2 regions of the Micromonospora sp. C41 genome follow, and region 2 is predicted to be linked to the other one. Evidence: riboswitches for the same ligand, from Rfam matches in the RefSeq annotation. Region 2 holds a riboswitch; the other holds the start of a gene.
The links. A riboswitch is a leader RNA that binds a small molecule or an ion and turns the genes downstream of it on or off. The one in region 2 is predicted to bind S-adenosylmethionine.
Positions count from the first base shown of each region.

Region 1 (7,405 bases), on a different contig from region 2:
ATCACGCGGACCACGTCGCTCGGCATGCCTGGCACCCTAACCGATTCCGGCCACGCCACGCGATCGGGAGGTAACCGGACGCGACCCGCCGTCCCGCCACGCCGCCGGAGCGACCGGACCCCCGTCGGTGCCGGCGGGTACGGTCGCACGGTGACCCCGTCCCGCACCGCCACCGGCCCGGCCGTCCCGAAGAAGCGCCGCAGTGGTCGCGCCGGCGCCGGGGAGCTGCTGACCGCCGCGGTGGGCGCGGTTCCCGGCGGCGCGGCCCGGCCCGGTCAGCAGCAGATGGCCGAGGCGATCGAGCGCAGCATCGCCTCCGGCGAGCACCTGTTGGTGCAGGCTGGCACCGGCACCGGCAAGTCCCTGGCCTACCTCGCGCCGGCGCTGACGGTGGACGGGCCGGTGGTGGTCTCCACCGCCACGCTGGCGTTGCAGTCCCAGCTGGTCGAGCACGACCTGCCCCGGCTGGCCGACGCGGTCGAGCCGGTGCTGGGCCGGCGCCCCACGTTCGCCGTGCTGAAGGGTCGCCACCACTATCTGTGCCTGGCGAGGTTGGACAGCTCGGTCGAGGACGAGCCGGACGACGCGCTCTTCGACGCGCCGCGCCCCGGCAACGGCGGCACCAAGTGGCTCGGCGAGGCGGGCCGCCTGGGCAAGCAGGTGCAGCGGCTGCGTGACTGGGCCGAGGAGACCGCCACCGGCGACCGGGACGAGCTGGATCCGGGCGTGGACGACCAGGTGTGGCGCACCGTCTCCATGCCGGCGCGCGAGTGCGTGGGCGCGAGCCGCTGCCCGTTCGGTCAGGAGTGCTTCGCGGAGGCGTCCCGGGCGCGCGCCCGCGAGGCGGACATCGTGGTGACGAACCACAGCCTGCTCGCCGTCGACATGCTCGCCGGTCGGCACATCGTGCCGCCGCACAAGCTGCTGGTGGTGGACGAGGCGCACGAGCTGGCCGACCGGGTCTCCTCGGCGGCCCAGGCCGAGCTGGTGCCGGAGCTGATCGACAGGTCCACCCGCCGGGCCCGGCCGCTGCTGCGCCCGGACCTGGCCGAGCGGCTCACCGAGGCCGGTGACGCGCTCGCCGTGGGGCTGGCCGAGGCGCCGGCCGGGCGGCTCACCGCCGGTCTGCCGTCCGCGCTGCGCGAGGCGTGCACGCTGCTGGACTCGGCGACCCGGGCCGCGCTGGAGGCGATCGGCGACGTGAAGTCCGACGACCCCGACCCGGTACGCAAGCAGCAGGCCAAGGCGGTGCTGGACGAACTGTCCACCACCGCGCAGCGGCTGCTGGAGGAGGCCGACCACGACGTCGCCTGGGTCGAGAAGCCGGACAACGGCAGCCGCCGAGCACTCGTGGTCGCGCCGCTGTCGGTCGCGGGCACGCTCGCCACCCACCTGTACGACGAGCGCACGGTCGTCGCCACCTCGGCGACGCTGGCGCTGGGCGGCCGCTTCGACACGGTGGCCCGGGCGCTGGGGCTGGACGCGCCGCCGCCCGCCCCGCCGTCCCCGGCCGCCGCCGCGATCGCCACCGCTGCCGCCGCGGGCCGCACCCCGGTCACGCCGCCGGTGGCCGCCGCCGAGGGCAGCCGGGCGTCGATCGGCACCGTGCCGGCCACCGAGGGGCCGGGCTGGAGTTCGCTGGACGTCGGCTCACCGTTCGACTACGCCCGGCAGGGCATCCTGTACGTGGCCGCGCACCTGCCCCGCCCCAGCATCTCCGGGCTGCCCGGGCCGGCCGGTGAGGAGCTGCTGGCGCTGGTCGGGGCGCTCGGTGGTCGTACCCTCGGGCTCTTCTCGTCGCGACGGGCCGCGCAGCAGGCGGCGGAGCTGGTCCGCGCGCGGACCGACCTGCCCGTGCTGCTGCAGGGCGAGGAGGCGCTGCCGCTGCTGGTGCGCCGGTTCCGCGAGGTGCGGGAGAGCTGCCTGTTCGGGGTGATGTCGCTCTGGCAGGGGGTGGACGTGCCGGGCGACGCCTGCCAGCTCGTGGTGATCGACAGGTTGCCGTTCCCCCGGCCGGACGAGCCGCTCGCCGCGGCGCGCGCCGCGGCGGTGGACGCCGGTGGCGGCTCGGGTTTCGCGGCGGTGAGCGTGCCGATCGCGGCGGTCCGGCTGGCCCAGGGCGTCGGCCGGCTGATCCGGGCCACCGGCGACCGGGGCGTGGTGGCGGTGCTCGACTCGCGGCTGGAGACGGCGCGCGGGTACGGCCCGTTCCTGCGCCGTTCGCTGCCGCCGTTCTGGTACACCACCCGGCCCGAGGTGGCCCGGGGCGCGCTGGAACGGCTCGCCAAGAGCTGACGCCCGCGCCTCCCCGGGCGGGGCGACACGGGCGTCAGGGGATCGTGCGGGTCAGGGCGCCTGGGAGGCGACCACCACCGCGTCCGGTGGGGTGTCCGGCACGGTACGCGCGGCGAGCCGCCGGACCGCGGTGTTGAGCACGGCGATCAGCGGCACCGCGACCAGCGCGCCGGCGATGCCGGCCAGCACCACGCCCGCGGCGATGCCGATGATCACGGCGAGCGGGTGGATGGCCACCGCCCGGCCCATGATCAGCGGCTGGAGCACGTGGCCCTCTACCTGCTGCACCCCGACCACCACGCCGAGGATGATCAACGCGGTCACCGGGCCGCTGTCGACGAGCGCGACCAGCACTGCGACCACGCCGGACAGGAACGCGCCGACGATCGGGATGAACGCGCCCAGGAAAACCAGCGCGGCCAGCGGGAACGCGAACGGGATGTCGAACAGCACCAGGAAGATGCCGATGCCGACCGCGTCGATGAAGGCGACCAGCACGGTGGCCCGCACGTACGCGCCGAGCGTCGCCCAGGACGCGCGACCGGCGTCGTCGACCTTCCAGCGGGCCGCGACCGGCAGCAGCCGGACCAGGAACCGCCAGATGGAGTTGCCGTCGCGCAGGAAGAAGAACGTGGCGAACAGCACGAGCACGGTGCCGGTGAGCACCTCGGCCAGCGTGGCGGCGGTGCTGAGCGCGCCGCTGGTGAACCGCTCGGTGTTGCCGTTGATCCAGTTCTGCGCCTCGTTGATGTAGCGGTCGAGCTGGCTGTCGGACAGGTGCAGCGGGCCAGTCTTGAACCAGTCCTGGATCTGCCGGATGCCCTGCGAGGACTTCTCGCTCAGCTCCGGTACGCCCTTGATGAACTCGTTGACCACCAGCGTCAGCGTGCCGACCACGGCGGCCAGGCCGCCGACGAGCACCACACCGGTGGCCAGGGAGCGGGGCAGGCGGGCCCGGAGCAGCCAGCCGACCGCCGGGGCGAGCAGCGCGGAGAGCAGCAGCGCGACAGTCAGCGGGATGATCACGATGCTGATCGTGCCGATGATCTTGATGAGCGCCCAGGTCACGATGCCGATCACGATCAGCCGCCAGCACCAAGCGGCGGTGATCCGCAGCGCGTGCGGCACCTCGGTGTCGTCCCGGCTCACAGTCGAGGAGTGCATCGCGGCCGGCGGCTCGACGCCCACCACAGTCGCCTCCGGCGACGCCGACGGTCCCGGTGACGCGGGCGAGGCCACTCCTGCCTCCCCCGGCGCCGCTTCCGGGTCGGCCCGGCGGGTCCGGGCGGCCTCCCGGCCCGACTCGTACGCGCGGCGGAGCCGTCCGCGCATCCGCTCGAAGCGGCTCAAGCGCACCTCCGGCAAAGTCGGCCCCACCACGTCGCAGGGGGCACAGGATACGTCTGCTCGCCCCACCCTAGGGCGGCTCGGCCACACATTGCCCGCCCGGCGCTCCTGCGAACCACGGCGGAATCGACAGCCGGGCACGCGGTAGCGTCTTCGCGTGACCGCCGACCAGAGTCTCGACGCCGGGCTGCCGATCCGCCTGCTGCACGACCGCGTGCTGGTACGCACCGAGGGCGCCGAGGGCGAGCGCCGCTCCACCGCCGGCATCGTGATCCCCGCGACCGCCGCCGTGGGCAAGCGGCTGGCCTGGGCGACAGCCGTCGGCGTCGGGCCGAACGTCCGCTCGATCGTGGCCGGCGACCGGGTGCTCTTCGACCCGGACGACCGCTCCGAGGTCGAGTTGCACGGGCGGGCGTACGTGCTCCTGCGCGAGCGGGACGTGCACGCCGTGGCGGCCGAGCGGGTGGAGAGCACCGCCGCCGGCTCCACCGGTCTCTACCTCTGATCCGGCTCTCCACCCTCCGACCCGGCATCGGCGCCGTTTGCGGCGCTTCCCGGCGGGAAGCCCAGGCACCTGAGCGCCCTGGGGAGGGACACCATGCCGGTAGTGATCAAGAAGATCCTCGCCTGGGGATTCCTCGCGTTCCTGATCTACTTCATGGCGTTCCGTCCGGACGGGGCCGCGCAGGTGTTCAGGGGGATCGGGGCCGCGCTCATGGCCATCGCCCAGGGGCTCGGCGACTTCCTGACCGGCCTGATGAGCTGACCCGTCAGCGCCCGGGACGCCAGGGCGCGCCCGGGCCGTGCCAGCCGCCCGGGCCGTAGCCGGGCGGCGGGTACGCGGGCGGCGCGGCGAGCACCACCGGGATCGGCACCACCGGGTCGTCGGGCGCCTCCACCGGGCGCTGCGAACCGTCCGGGAACCGCAGGTGGTAGCGCTGACCGTCCCAGACCCCGACCGGCGCCTGCGGGTCCCGGCCGACGAAGAACGACCGGTACGCGGAGATCGCCTCCAGCAGTTCCCGTTCCTCCCGCGCTGTCCGTTCCCGCTCGGCGGGTTTGCGGTCCAGTCCCCGGCGCATGCCGTCGCGCAGCAGCGCGAGCCGGGTCGCGGCGAACTGGTAGCCGCGCATCGCCTTCACCCCGCCGTCACCGGCGACCCGCCGGGCCCACGTACGCGCCGCGTGCCGGCGGCCCAGGCTGCCCAGCGCGGCCACCTCGGGCGGGGTGAGCCAGCCCGCCCGCACGTAGTCCGGCAGCGTGCGCTCGGTGAGCCGGCCCTCCCAGGCGCGCAGCCAGATCGCCAGCCCCACCATGGCGAAGAAGATCGGCACCATCACGCCGATGTACCCGTAGAGCACGATCACCGTCTGCCCGGTGGCCTGGGCCAGCGAGGGCAGCAGGTTCCAGGTGCCGTGCAGGATCATCGCCAGCAGCAGGCCGGCCAGCGGGGCGAGCACCCGTACCCGCCGGTCGGCGGTACGCGCCGCGACGCCCAGCCCGACGCCGGTCATCGAGGTGAACAGCGGGTGGGCGAAGCCGAACAGCAGGATCCGGACGATGAAGATCGCGATCACCTGCTGCGCGCCGGTGGCCGGGCCGTACTGCTCCACGCCGGTGCGGTAGCCGTACCCGCCCAGGTAGAGGATGTTCTCGACCATGGCGAAGCCGACCGCGGAGAGCCCGCAGTAGACCAGGCCGTCGGTGATCCCGGAGAACTCCCGGCGCCGGAAGATCAGCACCAGGAGCGGGCCCGCCGCCTTGGTCAGCTCCTCGATGAACGGGGCGACGAGCACCGCTGTCAGCGCGGCGGGCAGCCCCAGGTCGTCGAACAGCCGCGCGCCGGTCTCGTTGACCAGCAGCGAGATCGCGGTGGAGACGAAGGCGCCCCACGCGAAGCAGAAGATCAGGTATTTCAGCGGCTCCGGCTCGTAGCGGTCGAGCCACAGGAAGCAGGAGACCAGCACCGGCACCGGCAGGATCGCCGCGACCAGGCCCACCAGCAGCGCCTCGGCGCCGAGGCTCTCGCCCAGCGTGAAGACCATGAACAGCGCGCCGGCCGCGATCAGCAGCACCACACCGGCCAGCGCGAGGAAGCGCCGCCAGCCGAGCCGGCGCAGCGGCATCCGGGGCGTCGGCGCCCCCGGCGACGGGGCGGCGGGCGCGGGCGGCGGCGGCAGGGCTCCGCCGGGCGGGGTGTCGGCCATGCGGTCAGCGTAGTCACCCGCGACCCACTGGTCCGGGCCGAACGCTACGGCTATGCTCCCGAACAGGTCACGAGCGCCAGCGTCAAGCCCCGGCTTGCTGGCCGGCAACCCTCGTCGAGGTTCGCGGTGGGGTGCCCCGGGTGATGACCGGGCCCAGCGCCGCTCCGCGTGCTGGGCAAGCGCGGACCCCGTCCCGGCACCACCCGGGGTCCACCTGTGACCCGGGAGGCTCCGCCATGACCCTCACTCTCGTACCCCCGTCCCTAGTGCTGCCCGCGCCGGTCCGGCCCGACCCGCTCGGCGTGCTCGGCGTACCGGGGGAGATCAACCTGGACCACGCCGCCAGCGCGCCGTGCGCGCGGGCCGCGGCCGACGCGGTGGCCGGGCTCCTTCCCTGGTACGCGAGCGTGCATCGCGGCGCGGGCGCGCTGTCCCGGCGCTGCACGCTCGCCTACGAGCAGGCCCGGCAGACCGTCGGCGACTTCCTCGGCGCCCGCCCCGACGACCACGTGATCTTCACGCGGAACACCACAGACGCGCTGAACCTGCTGGCCCGGGCGCTGCCCGCGGGCACCACCGTGATCACGTTCGGCGGCGAGCACCACGCCAACCTGCTGCCCTGGCCGCGCGGCTCGGTACGGCTGCCGGTGCCGGACAGCCCGGCCGGCGCGGTCCGGTCCCTCGCGGCGGCGCTCGGCGAGCTGGCCCGCGACGCCCGGCCCGGCCTGCCGGTCCTGGTCGCGGTCGCCGGCGCCGGCAACGTCACCGGCGAGGTGTGGCCGATCGCCGAGCTGGCCCGGGTCGCGCACCGGCACGGCGCCCGCATCCTGGTCGACGCCGCGCAGCTCGCCCCGCACGCCCCGGTCGACCTGGCCGCGCTGGACGTGGACTACGTGGCGCTGTCCGGCCACAAGCTGTACGCCCCGTTCGGCGCGGGCGTGCTCGCCGGGCGGGCGGACTGGCTGGACGCGGCCCCGCCGTACCTGGCCGGTGGCGGCGCCACCAGCCACGTCGGCGCGGCCACGCACGAGGTGCGCTGGACCACCGGCCCGGCACGGCACGAGGCCGGCACCCCGAACCTGCTCGGCGCGGTGGCGCTGGCGGCGGTCTGCGCCGCGCTCGGCGAGGCCGACCGGCAGGCGCTGCACGTACGGGAACAGGCGCTGCTGACCCGGCTGCGCCGCGGCCTCGCCACGCTGCCCGACGTGGTCGAGCTGCGCATGTTCGGCCCGGACGCGCCCCGGGTGGGGATCGTCAGCTTCGTGGTCGCCGGGCGGGACTCCGCCGACGTGGCCGCGCACCTGGCGAGCCGACACCGGATCGGGGTACGGGACGGCCTGTTCTGCGCCCACCCGCTGACCCGTCGCCTGCTGGCCGAGGCCGCCGCCCGTACCGGCCGCACCGACCTGCCCCCGACCGCCCTGCGCGCCAGCCTGGGCCTGGGCACCACCGAGCCCCAGGTCGACGCCCTCCTGACCGCCCTGTCCCACCTCCCCTAACCCAACCCCTCCCCCTCCCCCTCCCGCCCAAGAGCAACCGGCCCGTCCGCACCCACG
Region 1 covers NZ_JAGPXP010000021.1:104,786-112,190, forward strand. Annotated here, with positions in the region: gene KBX43_RS21945 (DUF402 domain-containing protein) at 1-26, opposite strand, end outside; gene KBX43_RS21950 (ATP-dependent DNA helicase) at 151-2,295, shown strand; gene KBX43_RS21955 (AI-2E family transporter) at 2,347-3,645, opposite strand; gene KBX43_RS21960 (co-chaperone GroES) at 3,800-4,147, shown strand; gene KBX43_RS21965 (hypothetical protein) at 4,241-4,408, shown strand; gene KBX43_RS21970 (PrsW family intramembrane metalloprotease) at 4,413-5,849, opposite strand; SAM riboswitch class IV at 5,915-6,037, shown strand; gene KBX43_RS21975 (aminotransferase class V-fold PLP-dependent enzyme) at 6,086-7,348, shown strand.
Region 1: it holds a riboswitch for S-adenosylmethionine, as region 2 does, so the genes downstream of both, KBX43_RS21975 (aminotransferase class V-fold PLP-dependent enzyme) here and thrC (threonine synthase) in region 2, are expected to answer to the same signal.

Region 2 (7,405 bases):
CCAGGCGTACGCCTCGCCGGCCGAGCCGGCCGTGCACACGGTGGCGCTGGCCGACGGGCCGCTGACGCTGCCCACCGTCGAGGCCACGCCCATCCCCACCACGGCAGTGGTGTGGCGCTGGGCGCTGGCCGGGCTGCTCGCCGCAATCGTGCTCGGGCTCGTCGTGGTCGTGCTGCTCACCCGCCGCCGGCACCGCCGCCAGGACAACTCCGTGCACCCGGAGTACGCGGGCGTCCCGCTCGCCGTGCGCAACCTGCGCAAGGAGTACGCGGACGGCTTCGTCGCGGTCTCCGACGTCGACTTCGAGGTGCACCCCGGGCAGGTGGTCGGCCTGCTCGGCCCCAACGGCGCGGGCAAGACCACCACGCTGCGGGTGCTGATGGGGCTGACCCAGCCCACCGCCGGGGAGATCTACGTCTTCGGGCACCGGCTGGTGCCCGGCTCGCCGGTGCTGTCCCGGATCGGCGCGCTGGTCGAGGGGCCGGGCTTCCTGCCGCACCTGTCCGGCCTGGACAACCTCAAGGCGTACTGGCGGGCGACCGGGCGGCCGTGGGAGGACGCGCACTTCGACGAGGCGCTGGAGATCGCCGGCCTGGGCGACTCGGTGCACCGGCGGACGAGGAAGTACAGCCACGGCATGCGGCAGCGGCTGGCCATCGCCCAGGCCATGCTCGGCCTGCCCGAGCTGCTGGTGCTGGACGAGCCGACGGACGGGCTGGACCCGCCGCAGATCGCCGAGATGCGCCGGGTGCTCCAGCGCTACGCCACCGACGGCCGGGCGGTGCTGGTCTCCAGCCACCTGCTGGCCGAGGTGGAGCAGACCTGCACGCACGCCGTGGTGGTGAACAAGGGCCGGATCGTCGCCTCGGGTCCGGTCGAGGAGATCGTCGGCGAGTCGCCGAGCGTGCTGTTCGAGGTGAGCGACCCGGACGCGGCGCGTACGGTGCTCGACCGGCTCGACGGCGTACGGGTGCTGCCCGACGCCGAGGGCGCGCTGGTGGTCGACACCAACGGCACCGCGCGCAGCGAGGTGGTGGCCGAGCTGGTCCGGGCCGGTATCGGAGTGGACCGGGTGGTGCCCCGGCGCCGCCTGGAGGACGCGTTCCTCGCCCTGGTCGGCGAGAACTCTCGGGGAAGCGGGGACCGGTGATGGCGGGTTCGTCTGTGGCATCGTCGCCTGGTGGCGGCACGTCCGGGCCCGGCGCGGGCGGTGCGGCGGCCGGTTACCGGCCCTCGGCCACGCTTCCGTTCGCCGCGGAGTTCCGGCGGCAGGCGTCGCGCCGGCGTACCCAGCTCGCGCTGGGGTTCATGGTGCTGCTGCCGCTGATCATCCTGGTGGCGTTCCAGTTCGACTCCGGGGACGACGACCGCGGCGGGCGGGGCGAGTTCTCCAGCCTGGCCGACCTGGCCACCTCGGGCGGGCTCAACTTCACCCTGTTCTCGATCCTGGTCTCCGCGTCGTTCCTGCTGGTCGTGGTGGTGGCGTTGTTCTGCGGCGACACGGTGGCCAGCGAGGCGAGCTGGGGCAGCCTGCGCTACCTGCTGGCGGTGCCGGTGCCCCGGGCCCGGCTGCTCGCGGTGAAGCTGGTCGTCGCGCTCGCGTACTCCGGGCTGGCGCTGCTGTTGCTCGCGGGCACCGCGCTGCTGGTCGGCACGCTGCGGTACGGCTGGAAGCCGTTGAGCAGCCAGGTCTCGGCCGAGCTGGCCCCGGCCGACGGCTTGCTGCGGCTGCTCGGGGTGCTCGGGTACCTGGCGGTGGTGCTGCTGGTGGTGGCCGGGCTGGCGTTCCTGCTGTCGGTGACCACCGATGCCGCGCTCGGCGCGGTCGGTGGCGCGGTGCTGCTCTGGATCCTGTCCAGCATCCTGGATCAGATCACCGCGCTGGGCGGGCTGCGGAACCTGCTGCCCACCCACTACAGCAGCGCCTGGCTGGGGTTGCTGTCCACGCCGATGCAGACCGACGACGTGGTCAAGGGCGCGTTCTCGGCAATCGTCTACGCCACGTTGTTCTGGAGCCTGGCCTTCTGGCGTTTCACCCGCAAGGACGTCACCAGCTGAGGTGACTGTCGGGGGTACCCGCATTGGCGCGTCCGCCCATATCATGGGAGCGTTCCCATGCAATTGTCCCGCCTGCAAAGAAATTGATTAACATCGATACGTGCAATCGCCATCCTGGAGCGGTCAAACACCCGCCCCAGGAGGTCACACATGATTCCGACCCAGCTCAGCGGCCCTGTCCTGTCCCTGTTCCGCGCTGTTGTGGGGCTGCTGTTCCTATGCCACGGCGCGGCGTCGATATTCGGCGTCCTCGGCGGTAACCGAGGCTCCGGCGAGGCCGTCCCGTTCGCCACCTGGCCCGGTTGGTGGGCGGCGCTGATCCAGCTCGTCTGCGGCGTGCTGGTGCTCGTCGGCCTGCTCACCCGTCCGGCCGCGCTGCTCGCCTCCGGTTCGATGGCGTACGCGTACTTCACTGTGCACCAGCCGGAGAACCTGATGCCGCTGCAGAACGGCGGCGAACTGGCGGCGCTCTTCTGCTGGTCGTTCCTGCTGGTCGCCGTGCTCGGCCCGGGCAACTGGGCGCTGGACGCGCTGCTCGCCCGCCGCCGCGCCGCCCCGGCCGAGCCCGCCACCGCGTCGCCCGCGTCGGTCCCGGCCTGAGCCGCCGTCCGGCGAGATCGCGGTACGGGAGGGCGCTTCCGTACCGCGATCTGAGTCAGAGCGGGTTGACCGGCGAGGTCGAGGGGGCCGGTGGATCGGAGCGCGGGGGCGCCTGCGTCGCCGGGTCGGCGTCGCGGCGCTTCCAGGCGCTGACGCCGAGCCGGCCGGTGTTCCCGAGGTCGATCGGCCCGTCCAGCTCGACCGGGTACGCCGGCCGGCCGGTCGACGGGGCGACGTCGAGTTCGGCGCCCGCGGTGGCCACCACGGTCGGGTCGGTGACGAGGTTGCGCCAGATCAGCGCCGCGCCGGCCCGTTCGCCCGGCGCCAGCACGATCCGCGTGGGCGGGTGGTCGAAGCCGGCGGTGATCGGCGCGGCGCCCGGGATGATCCGTACCGTTATCGCGTCCCCGTCGGCGTCCCGGAGCGCGACCGCCGGATAGCCACGCAGCTCGTACGGGCGGTCGCCGCAGTTGACCAGGTCCAGGCCCATCGCCCGCAGCCCCATCGCCGCGCTCACCCCGAGCCCGGTGATCCGGATGCCCTCCGGGGAGCACGTGGCGGCGGGCTCGGCGCCGGGCCGGGGTGGCGCCGACGGCGGCCCGTCGACCGGGGCCGGTGCCGGGGTGCAGCCGGCGAGCAGTGCCGCGCCGGCGAGGAGCCCGATCCGGGCAGTCGCCTTCCGCATCAGGCGATCATGTCATCCCGCCGGGAGTGGCGGGGAGGCTGATCATTGCGGCCGGGCGGGCGCGGTGAGGACGGCGTCGAGCAGGCCCGGGTAGAGGCGGTCCAGCTCGTCGCGGCGCAGCCGCACGTACCGGGTGGTGCCCGCGATGCGGGTGCGGGTCAGGCCCGCCTCGCGCAGCACCTTCAGGTGGTGGCTGCGGGTGGCCTTGGAGACGCCGAACTCGAACGAGCCGCAGGCGTGCTCCCCGCCCGGCGCGAGCGCGCGCACGATCTGCAGCCGCACGTCGTCGGCCAGCGCCGCCAGCACGGCGGTGACCGGGACCTCGCGCAGCTCGGGTTCGTGCAGCTCCATGTGACTACGATAACCCATGTTCGACAATCGTCGAACAAGCTCCTAGAGTCGTGGCGTTTGGTTCGACGATACTCGAACATAGGAGCTGGGATGCGCTTCCGTTCCGCCGCCTTCCCGATCTTCGCAGTGCTCAGCTGGGGCGTCATGTTCCCCGTGCTGGCGAGCGCGCTGACCCGGGTGGACGCCCTCAACCTGACCACCGCCCGGTACGTCCTCGCCACCGCCGTGCTGGTCGCCCTGCTGCTGGCCCGCGAAGGGCTGGCCGCACTCGCCACGCGCGGGCGCGCGGCCGAGGTGTGGCTGCTCGGCGCACTCGGCTTCGCCGGCTTCAACACGCTGACGAACCTCGCCCTCGGCCACGCCACCCCGCAGCAGATCGCGCTGTTCGGCGCCACCGTGCCGCTGATCACCCAGCTGGTCCGCTGGGCGCGCGACGGCGTACGCCCCCGCCCGGCGCTGCTCGGACTGGCACTGGTGGCCCTGGTCGGCGTCGGCCTGGTGATCACCCGCGGCCGGCTGGACGGGCTCGGACAGTTCGGCGTCGGCGGGCTGCTCATGCTGGGCGCGGTGATCGGCTGGGCCTTCTACACGCACGGCGCGAGCCGGTTCCCCGAATGGTCGGCGCTGCGCTACACCACGCTGACCGCCGTCACGGGCATGCTCGCCATGCTCGCCGCCAGCGCCGTCGCCGACCTCACCGGGCTCCAGCACGCGCCGGCCGCCGCCGACCTCGTCGCGGTCGCCCCCCAACTGGCGTACGCGGTGCTGATCGCCGCCGTCCTCGCGGTGCTGGCCTGGAACACCGGTGTACGGCGACTCGGCCCGGCCGACGCCGCGCTGTTCATGAACCTGGTGCCGGTGGTCACGTTCGCGGTGCAGATCCTGCGCGGGTACCGGCCGGTCGCGATCGAGCTGGTGGGTGCCGGGCTGACCATCGCCGCCCTGGTGGCCGCGAACCTGGTCACCCGTACCCGCCCGGCAGCCGTGACCACGACGGCGCCGGAGCCGCTCGCGGTGGTGGACCGGCCCGCCGTGGTGGAGCCGGCCGCGGTGGTCGGACGCTGAGCCGGCCCACAGCGTGGGATCCCGGGGTGGCGCGGCCGTGAGCAGCGCATAGACTCGGCGGCACAACTGAATACCTCATCCAGAGGGGCTGAGGGATACGGCCCGACGACGCCCCGGCAACCACCCGCACGCTCGACGACGAGCGGCAGCGGGCAGGTGCCAATTCCGTCCCCGCCGCACCCGGCGATGCGGGGAAAGATGAGAGGAAATCCTCGACATGACGTCGACGCTTCCCGCCGCCACCGGCATCGACACCACCCTCAGCCCGGCCCGCGCCCTGGTCTGCCGCGCCTGTTCGGCGCGCTACCCGCTGGCCGCCCAGCACGCCTGTTACGAGTGCTTCGGGCCGCTGGAGGTCGACTACGACACCGCCGCGCTCGCCACCGTCACCCGGGAGCAGATCGAGGCCGGTCCGGCGAACATCTGGCGGTACGCGGCGCTGCTGCCGGCCGGTCAGGACCCGGACACCCGGGTCACGCTCGACCCGGGGCTGACCCCGCTGGTCGCCGCCCCGAACCTCGCCGCCGAGCTGGGACTCACCGCGCCGCTGTGGGTCAAGGACGACAGCGCGAACCCCACCCACTCGTTCAAGGACCGGGTCGTCTCGGTGGCGCTGACCGCGGCCCGGCAGCTCGGCTTCACCCGCTATGCCTGCGCCTCCACCGGCAACCTCGCCAACTCCGTCGCCGCACACGCGGCCCGGGCCGGCGTGCCGTCTGTCGTCTTCATCCCCGGCGACCTGGAGCAGGGCAAGGTCGTCACCACCGCTGTCTACGGCGGTGACCTGGTCGCCATCGACGGCTCGTACGACGACGTGAACCGGCTCTGCGGCGAACTGGTGGAGACCGACGAGTTCGAGGACACCGCGTTCGTCAACGTGAACGTGCGGCCCTACTACGCCGAGGGCTCCAAGACGCTCGGCTACGAGGTGGCCGAGCAGCTCGGCTGGCGGATCCCGGCCCAGGTGGTCATCCCGATGGCCAGTGGCGAGCTGCTCACCAAGATCGACAAGGCGTTCGCCGAGCTGGTCGAGATCGGCCTGGTCGAGGCGCCGGCCGGTGGCTGGAAGGTGTTCGGCGCGCAGTCGGCCGGCTGCAACCCGATCGCCACCGCGCTGCACGGCGACACCGACACGATCACGCCGGTCAAGCCGACCGGCATCGCCAAGTCGCTGAACATCGGCGACCCCGCCGCCGGGCTGTACGCGCTGGAGGCGGTGCGCCGTACCGGCGGCTGGATGGACTACGCCGACGACGACGAGATCCGCGCCGGCATCCGGCTGCTCGCCCGTACCACCGGGGTGTTCGCCGAGACGGCGGGCGGCGTGACGGTCGCGGTGTTGCGCAAGCTGGTCGAGTCGGGCCGGCTCGACCCGTCCGCCGAGACGGTCGTGTTCAACACCGGCGAGGGCCTGAAGACGCTCGACGCGGTGGCCGCCCAGGTGGGCCCCACCCACCGCATCAAGCCGTCCCTGCGCGCCGCCCGGGACGCCGGCCTGCTGTCCTGACCCGGAGCCCGGCGCCTCGGCCGGGTGGGGGAGGTGGGGCTCGCCCGGGTGGGGGATCGGGTGAGACCGGTGGGTAACCGGTGATGTGCGGTGAGTGCCAGAAAACCACCCTCAAGGACTTGACGGCAGGAACCGGACGGCGCAAGATGCTTCGTGCGGGAGGGCATCCGCCGGAGACTTTTCAAGTTCTTGCGACCCAACGCCGGAGGCGTTGTGCGGACGTCCCTCCCGACCAACGTCCGAAGAGGCCAGCGGAAAACCGCTGGCCTCTTCGCTGTGTCCGGCGCACCCTGGGTGACATGACGCTGACCGTGACGCCGCTTGATCCCGCCGACCGGCAGACGCTCGACGCGGCGTACCGGATCGCCTGCGCCGCCCAGGCCGTCGACGAGCCGGACCTCCCGCCGATCTGCCGCCGCCGCTTCGAGGCGCTGCTGTCGCACCCGATGCCCGGCATCGAGGGACGCTGGCTCGTCGCCCGCCTGGACGGCCTGCCGGTGGGCTGGCTCCGGTTGCACCTGCACACGATCGAGAACACCGAGAACGCGACAGTCGAACTGACAGTCGACCCGGCGTACCGGAGGCGCGGCATCGGCCGCGTGCTGCACGAGCACGGCGTGCGGCTGCTCCGCGAGCACGGCGGCAAACGCCTGGTCGGCTCGACCACCGCCGCGCTGCCCGGCGAGGAGGACCGGGTCTTCCCCGGCGCTGCGTTCGCCGCCGCCCTGGGCGCCAAGCCGGCGCTGGCCGACGTCCGCCGCCGCCTCGATGTGACCGGGCTCGACCGTGACCGGCTCGCCGCGCTGCTGGCCCAGGCCCGCACCGCGGCCACCGGATACCGGCCGGTGCGGTGGCGCGATCACACCCCCGAGGAGTACGTCGCGGACGTCGCCTACCTCCAGGGCCGGCTGCTGCTCGACGCGCCGATGGGTGAGCTGGACTGGAAGCCGGAGCGGATGGACGCGGCGCGGGTACGCGACGCGGAGCGGGCGCTCGATGCCCGGGGCGTACGCCGGTACAACACCGGCGTGGTGCACGAGGCGACCGGCCGCCTGGTCGGCTGGACCCAGCTCAGCCTGGACGCGAGCAGCGCCGACCACGCCTGGCAGGAGATCACCCTCGTCGACCCCGACCACCGC
Region 2 covers NZ_JAGPXP010000049.1:5,466-12,870, forward strand. Annotated here, with positions in the region: gene KBX43_RS29880 (alpha/beta fold hydrolase) at 1-1,150, shown strand, start outside; gene KBX43_RS29885 (ABC transporter permease) at 1,150-2,058, shown strand; gene KBX43_RS29890 (DoxX family protein) at 2,209-2,658, shown strand; gene KBX43_RS29895 (DUF4232 domain-containing protein) at 2,714-3,343, opposite strand; gene KBX43_RS29900 (helix-turn-helix transcriptional regulator) at 3,386-3,694, opposite strand; gene KBX43_RS29905 (DMT family transporter) at 3,785-4,759, shown strand; SAM riboswitch class I at 4,832-4,964, shown strand; gene thrC (threonine synthase) at 4,977-6,266, shown strand; gene KBX43_RS29915 (GNAT family N-acetyltransferase) at 6,566-7,405, shown strand, end outside.